One region of the Micromonospora chokoriensis genome, then DNA from elsewhere that is predicted to be linked to it. Evidence: riboswitches for the same ligand, from Rfam matches in the RefSeq annotation. Region 1 holds a riboswitch; the other holds the start of a gene.
What was found. A riboswitch is a leader RNA that binds a small molecule or an ion and turns the genes downstream of it on or off. The one in region 1 is predicted to bind cobalamin.

Region 1 (3,660 bases):
CGGACCTGACCTCCCCATCGTGGGGCCGGCGCTCGACGGAAGGACCCGCCGTCGCGCCGAGCACCTATGAGCGACCGAGCCTCCCCGCGCAGGGGAGAGCCGGGTGTCGACCTGCCGCACCGTCACGATAGGTCAGATGTTTCCCTTGATCAGCCGTTACCATGCCATGCACCCCCGTGGATTGCCAAGGTCTTACAACCATGTTTTGACATCGTTACCCGGACCGCCCCGCGCATACGTCTGATCAAATCGGCACAAGTGCGGCCGAGCGGCGCGGCGACGCCCGTCGAGGGTCGGCGAGGGTGCTCTGGGCGCGAATGTCCACACTGGACTGCCAGGTCCGGCCCCGACGACCATGCGCACCCCGCACCCTAGGGTGGCCCTCCGGCTCGATCCGGCGGACCATCGCGAGCATGTTATCGATAACATGCTATGCCCGGTGGCGGTCGAGGGCATCTCTTTCTCCGCCGAACTCCCGGCTGGTCAACCGACGGCCCCCAAGCGGGTCAGGACGCCGCGAGCCGGTACTCCCGACTGGCCGTCTGTCGCCAGATCGCCGCGCGCTCGCCGTCGGTCAGCGGCTCCAGCAGGTCGCCGAGGACCCTGACCCAGCGGGTGTACGAGGTGGCCAGCAGACACACCGGCCAGTCCGAGCCGAACATCAGCCGGCCCGGCCCGAACACCTCCAGTGCGTGCTCGACGGCCGGCCGCAGGTCCGCCACCGTCCATGAGCTGCCGCTCACCTCGGTCACCAGGCCGGAGAGCTTCGCCGTCGTGTTGGGTTCGGCGGCGAGCGTCCGCAGGTCACGGGGCCAGTCGCCGAGGCCACCGCTCCCGAGTGGCGGCTTACCGAGGTGGTCCAGGACGAACCGGACCTGGGGCAGGTCACGGACGAGCCGGGTGGCCGCCGGCAACTGGTGATGGCGTACGAGCAGGTCGAAGGCGAGGCCGGCAGCACCGACCGCAGCGACACCCCTGCGCACGTCGGGACGGTCGAGATAGGCCGGATCCGGCTCGGACTGGACCAGATGGCGGATCCCGACGAGCCGCTCGCCGCCCCGCGCCGCCCGGAGTCGCTCCAGGCGCCCGACGACATCGTCGGCGGTGAGGTCGACCCACCCGACGACCCCGGCGATGAGCGGGTCGTCCGCCGCGATCCCCAACAGCTCCGGCGTCTCCGACCGGGCGGCGACGGACTGCACGACGACGGTCCGGGTGACTCCGGCGACCCGGGTGGCCGGGCCGAGATCGACCGGGGTGAAGTCGTCGTCGATCGCGGCCATGGTGTGCGGGTCGATCCAGGGCTGCGGGTGCCGGGCGCGAACCCAGAGGTGATGGTGCGCGTCGACGATCCCCGACTCCCGCACGCCCGCACCGGTCGTCATCGGACCCGTCCCGGCGCGCTCACGTCCACCCACCCCGCTCCACCACTGGTCGGACCTCCGGCTCGGCCCGGTGCCGTCGACCGATCTGGCAGGGTGACCATGTTAGCGGTAACAGACCGGCCGCCGGCCGCGGAACGCGCGTACCAGCCGGAACTCCGCGACACTCCGACCGGGCGAATACCGTCGCCTGGCCGAAGTGACGATGTGCCGGTACCCGTACGTCGGCGAGCCGGGGGCGCTGCCCGGGGACCGGGTTGACCGCCTGAGGTGGCACCGATACCGTCGACCCACTATCTGCGGCGACGCGAGGGAAGCCGGTGTGATTCCGGCGCGGTCGCGCCACTGTGAGCGGTTCCCCCACCTTCAGAGGGACCGCGAGCCAGGACGCTCGGTCGTCCGCAGCCTTGCGATGGGGACGCGTCATCCCCGGGGAGGTTCGTGATCACATGTCCAGTTCCACGTCCAGCCAGCCGTTGGTGAATCCCGCTGGCACCACGCGTCTGCTGTGGACGGTGTTGGCCACCGTCACCGCGCTCGCGTTGCTGGCCTACCTCGTCGCCTTCGACCAGGGCGCGGTGTCGCGCAGTGGCATGTACCTGCACGAGCTGATGCACGACGGCCGGCACCTGCTGGGTGTTCCGTGCCACTGACGGCCACCACCACTCCCCCGTTCGTCACCGTCCTCGTCCGCGGCCTGCTCGCCGGCCTGATCGCCGGTCTGCTCGCCGGGACGTTCGCCTATGTCGCCGGTGAGCCGCACGTCGACGCGGCCATCGCCATCGAGGAGGCGGCGTCGGCGCACGCCGAGCCGGCCTTCGGTGCGCACGACCACGAGGATGCCCTGGTCAGCCGTAACGGTCAGCGCGGCGGCCTGTTCCTGGCCACCGGCCTGTTCGGTGCCGCGATGGGCGGCCTGCTGGCCACGGCGTACGTCCTGCTGGCGCGCCGACGGCGGGCCTACGACGACGGACGGTCGGGCCTGCTGCTGGCCGGCGCGGCGCTGCTCGGCGCGGTGGTCGTGCCGTTCCTCAAGTACCCGGCGAACCCGCCGGCGGTCGGCGATCCGGCCACCATCAACCAACGCACCGTCACCTACCTGCTGATGGTGGTGCTCGGTCTGGTGGCGGTGTGGGCGGGCTCGCTGGGCTACCGATCGGTCGGCGCGCAGGCACCGCTGTGGCAGCGCGTCGCTGCGGCCGTCGGCGGATTCCTGCTGGTCACCGTGGTCGCCTACGTGGTGCTTCCGTCGTTCCAGGAGGTCCCCGCCGACTTCCCCGCGACGCTGTTGTGGGACTTCCGGCTGGCCTCCCTCGGCACCCAGGTGGTGCTGTGGACCGGGATCGGCCTGCTGTTCGCGGCCCTGATGCACCACGACCGACGTCGCCGGGTCGCCGCCGCGCCTGCGGGCACATGACCGCGACCAGCCTCCGGCTGGTCGCCCACGCGCACACCACCGCCCTACGTCGGGCCCGCTTCGGCGGACCGGACGACGGCCTGGACGAGGGCGGCCTGCGTGCCGCCCTCGCCCTGGCCCAGGCCCGACGGGGACACCTGGGCGTCCCCGATGCCTGCGTGTCCAGTCCCGGCGTGGCGGCCACCGCTACCGCCGGCGCACTCGGTCTGCTGCCCACCGTCGAGGTGGCGTTGGCGGACTGTGACCACGGCGACTGGACCGGGCGGTCTTTCGAGGAGATCGCCGTCGAGCAGCCGCAGGCGCTGCACGAGTGGATGTCCGAACCGGAGTCCGCACCGCACGGCGGTGAGTCCGTCGCCGCGGTGCGGGACCGGGTCGGTCGCTGGTTGGACGGACAACGAGGCGCCGACCGGCGGATCACCGTGATCGCGCACCCGCTGGTCATCCGGATTGCGGTCGTGCACGCCCTGGACCTGCCGTTGGCGGCGTACCGGCAGGTGGACGTGGAGCCGTTGGCGATCGTCCGGCTCACCGGCCGTGGGGCGCGGTGGCACCTTCGGCTGGGCGCGCCCCGGGTGGATTGAGATCGTGCTGCCACCTCACTGACCGGACGCGACGAGCACGTGTTCCGGCCATCGCGGCCGACGGTACGGCACGGCGGCGGTCAGTTCCGCCCCGCGTAGGGCGGGCCGTGAGGACGGCCCGCCCTACGCGTCGACTCCGTCCTAGCCGGTGACGGTGAACGGTCGGGACACCGTCATGGCCGACGTCTCGCCGGTCAGGGTGACGCTTGTCGCCCCGGGCTTCGCCGCTCCCGGAACGCTCACCGTCGCGCCCGAGATGACACCGTCACCGTTCGCG
Region 2 (3,660 bases), 1.6 Mb from region 1:
CGCGCAGGAACTCGACGATCGCCCGCAGCTTCGCGTCGTCCCCGCCGGTGGCGGCCAACGCGTACGCGCCGTCGATGGTCAACCCGAAGTCGGGGTAGCCGGGGAACGACTCGTAGTACCGGCCGTCGATCAGGTTGGCCGGCGCGACGAGATAGGACACTCCCTTGGCCAGATCCGGCCGGAACCCGGCCGGTGGTGGCCCGCCCAGGCGGTGGGTCAGCGCGGCGAGGTTCGTGCCGGCGAGCGCGAGCGCCGCCGCGCCGGTGGCGGCCAGGTCGGCGTCCGGGTTGCTCGGGTCGGGGCTGAGCCCGCCGCCGGTGGCGATCCGGCCGACCAGAAAACCGGTGGCGGCGGCGGCCCGGTCGGTGACGCCCAGCACGGCGAGGGCCTGCGCGGCGTGTCCGGTCGAGTAGGTGTCGGTCAACCCCGCCCCGGTGTAGGGCTGGTAACCGCCGTCGGTCTCCTGCGCCCCGGCCAGGAACGCCTTGGCCGAGCCCAGCGCCTCGTCCTGACCGCCGAGGGCGTGCAGCGCGAGGACGGCCAGGGTCGTGGCGGCGATGTCCGGGTCGCAGAACTCGGCCGGGGCGAGCCACAGGCCACCGAAGGCGCCGCTCGCGCACTGCTGCTCGGTCAGACGAGCAACAGTCGGGGCGGGCGGGGTGACGCCGGCCCGCTTGAGCGCGAGCAGCGCTGTCGCGTGGGTCATCGGTCCGGTCGATCCGGCGAAGTCACCGGCGGCGGCGCAGCCGGCGTCGACATCGGTTACGGCGCACACCCGGTCGGTGAGCGTGGCGACCAGGTTCCGGCCGCCGAACGCGCGCGGGTCGCCGCCGGTGATCGTGGCCAGCAGGGCGAGGTTGGCGACGTTGGCGGTGTGCGGCGCGGCGGTGTCGCCGTTCGGGAAGATCGCGGCGTCGACGTGTGCCCGCAGGTAGTCGACCATCTTCGTCAGTGCCTGGTCCTGCCCGCCCGTTGCGGCCAGGGCGGTGGCGACGGCGATGCTCCGGTAGTGGTCGGCCCCGCCGTTGTCGACATGGTCGCCGTCGGTGAGCTGCCCGACCAGGTAGGTGGCGACGGCCTTGACCTGGGCCTCGGTCGGCCGCGCCGGCTCGGTCGGCCCGTCCGTCGCGGTCGGGGTGGGGGTCGGTGTCGCCGATGGTGGCGGACCGCTCGCGCGTACCGACGCGGGGGTGAACGTCGGGGCCCCGGTCGTGCCGCCGATGTCGGTGCCGCCGAAGACCCACGCTTCGACCTCACCCGGGCCGGGCCGCTGGGCCATGGCGCCGAGCGGGCTGTAGGTCCAGTGGTCCTGCCCGGCGGGGGCGATCCAGTAGGACCAGTAGGCCGACGCGGGCGGGGTCAACTGGCACGCCTCGTCGGCCGGCGTCGGGTGTTCGGCACCGGACGCGAAGTCGGGCGACCCGATGCGGCAGATGAAGCCGGGGCCGTCGTGGGCGGTGCCGGTGGTGGTGAAACCCGCCTCGTGCAGCAGGTCCAGGCCGGTGGTCGGGGTGGCGTCGCAGCCCCGCAGCAGCGGCCCACCCCACGCGCCGAAGTCGACAGCGACGATCGCGCCCTGAGTCGGGGTGCAGGACTCCAGCGGGTCGGCGAGCGCGGCGCGGGTCGGCACCACCAGCGCCACCGCGCCGAGCACCGCTGCGGCGACGGCCGCCAACCACGCCGCGGGAACCCGCGACGTTCGACTAACCAGTGGGGACATGGCGACTCTCTCGGGGGCTAGCGGCGCAGGCGCGGACGCGGACCCCGAGGACAAACCCCGGAAACCTGGCTCCGCGCCGTGTACCTCGACGGCGCTGCGGTGCACTATCCAGCCAGGTAATCCGACTCGTCCCGGTAACGGGACCTACGGCTGCGGGCCAGCGCCGGACTTTGACCGGCTTCCCCTGACTGCTGGATCGCGGCCATCGGACCACAACCGCGACCACCGCGTCAACGCAAGACCGTGTCATGTACCTAACAGCGCGCGGTAGGGGTTCCCTCCCATACCGTGACCGCGTCATCGTGTGGGGGAACCCGGTGGGAATCCGGGGCTGACGCGCAACGGTGAGGACGGTTCGCCCCGTCCCGAGCCCGACTACCCACGTGGTGACGCAGCACCTGCGGTATCCGTCCCACGCGTCCTGCGGCCGGCCCGCCCCGCTCCCGCCGGCCCGTGCCGGGCTCCGGGTCGAGGCAGCCGTGCCCCGTACCCCCAAGGAGCCCTGATGTCCTCGCGTCTTTCCTCCGGTCGTCGCCGCAGACGCCTCGCGGCTGTTCCCGCCGCCGCGCTGATCGCCACGGTCGTGGCGGTCGCAGGCGGCGCCGCACCGGCCGCCGCGACCTCGACCGCCGCGCAGATCGCCACCGCCAAGACCAACGGCGTCGCCTACCTGCGGACCCTGCAGGCCGCCGACGGGAGCTACGCCAGCGGCGGGTTGTCGAACGAGTGGGCGTTCAGCGCGTTCGCACCCGCCGGCGTCGCGGCGGTGGACGTCTACCCCTCCGGCGACACGACCAAGAACGCCCGCACCGTCTACCGCAACCAACTCTCGGCCGCGTCCTGGCCGAGCAGCACGCCGGTGGTCACCGACTACGAGCGTGGGGTCCTCAACGCCTACGCCGCCGGTATCGACCCCGCCCGGGTCTCCCCCACCCGTAACCTGATCGCCGACACCATCGCCTACTGGCAGACCGGCTCGGCCGGCTACTACGGCCCGCCGGCCAACTTCAACGGCACCGTCTTCGGCACCCTCGCCCTGGCCGGTGCGAAGACCCAGGCCGGCGCCGCCCGCGTGCCGCAGGCCCTGCTCGACCTCTCGATCACCCGGATCCGCAACAACCAGCACACCGACGGCGGCTGGACGTTCACCCAGGCCGAGGGCAATCCCACCCAACTCGCCGCGGCCAGCGACATCGACATGACCGGCGCCGCGATGGCCGCGCTCTGCGCCGCCGGAGTCCCCAACACCGACACCGACGTCGTGCAGGCCAAGAACTTCCTCAAGAGCAAGCTCGTCAACGCCTCGGGCGCGTTCAGCTCGATGTTCGGCGTCAACACCGACTCCAACGCCTGGGCCGTCTCCGGGCTCAACGCCTGCGGCATCCCGAACCAGGGCACCGACTTCACCACCACCGCCGGCAAGACCCCAATCGACTTTCTTCGCGCGCAGCAGTTGACCGGCGGCGGATTCAAGTATCTGCCCACCAACACCACCCCGTCGGCGTACGCCTCCATCGACGCGGTGCGTGCCCTGACCGGCGCGGGCTACACCGCCGCTCCCCCGACCCCGGTCACCGCCGGCGCGCCCACCTGGGTCGCGGCGAGCGGGTTCACGGCGGGCGCCGCCACCCGACTCGCCGTGATCATCGACAACGGCAGCGGCAGCATCACGCCGTGCGCGGTGACGCTGACGCCGACCGCCGCAACCACCACCCTCGGCGCCGTCCTGGACGCCGCCGTCGGCGCGGCCACCCCGAGCGGCTGCGTCACCTCTCTTCTTCCCACCAGTGGCACCGGCACCGTGACCGCGATCAACGGCCTGGCCAACAGCGGCTCTTCGACCTGGAAGGTCGCCCGCGACGGCGGCACTCCGGTCACCGCGACCCGCGGCACGGCAGTGACCGTCGGCGACACGATCTACCTGCGCTACGGCGTCTGAT

Region 2: linked by a shared signal. The riboswitch ahead of GA0070612_RS16585 (prenyltransferase/squalene oxidase repeat-containing protein) and the one ahead of GA0070612_RS23945 (CbtB domain-containing protein) in region 1 are both predicted to bind cobalamin.

What each region holds. Positions count from the first base shown of each region.
Region 1 covers NZ_LT607409.1:5,147,994-5,151,653, forward strand. Annotated here, with positions in the region: gene GA0070612_RS23940 (amidohydrolase family protein) at 507-1,385, opposite strand; cobalamin riboswitch at 1,652-1,796, shown strand; gene GA0070612_RS23945 (CbtB domain-containing protein) at 1,832-2,035, shown strand; gene GA0070612_RS23950 (CbtA family protein) at 2,026-2,799, shown strand; gene GA0070612_RS23955 (histidine phosphatase family protein) at 2,796-3,383, shown strand; gene GA0070612_RS23960 (GH92 family glycosyl hydrolase) at 3,525-3,660, opposite strand, start outside.
Region 2 covers NZ_LT607409.1:3,518,286-3,521,945, reverse strand. Annotated here, with positions in the region: gene GA0070612_RS16590 (prenyltransferase/squalene oxidase repeat-containing protein) at 1-1,720, opposite strand, end outside; cobalamin riboswitch at 1,815-1,930, opposite strand; cobalamin riboswitch at 1,998-2,121, shown strand; gene GA0070612_RS16585 (prenyltransferase/squalene oxidase repeat-containing protein) at 2,226-3,659, shown strand.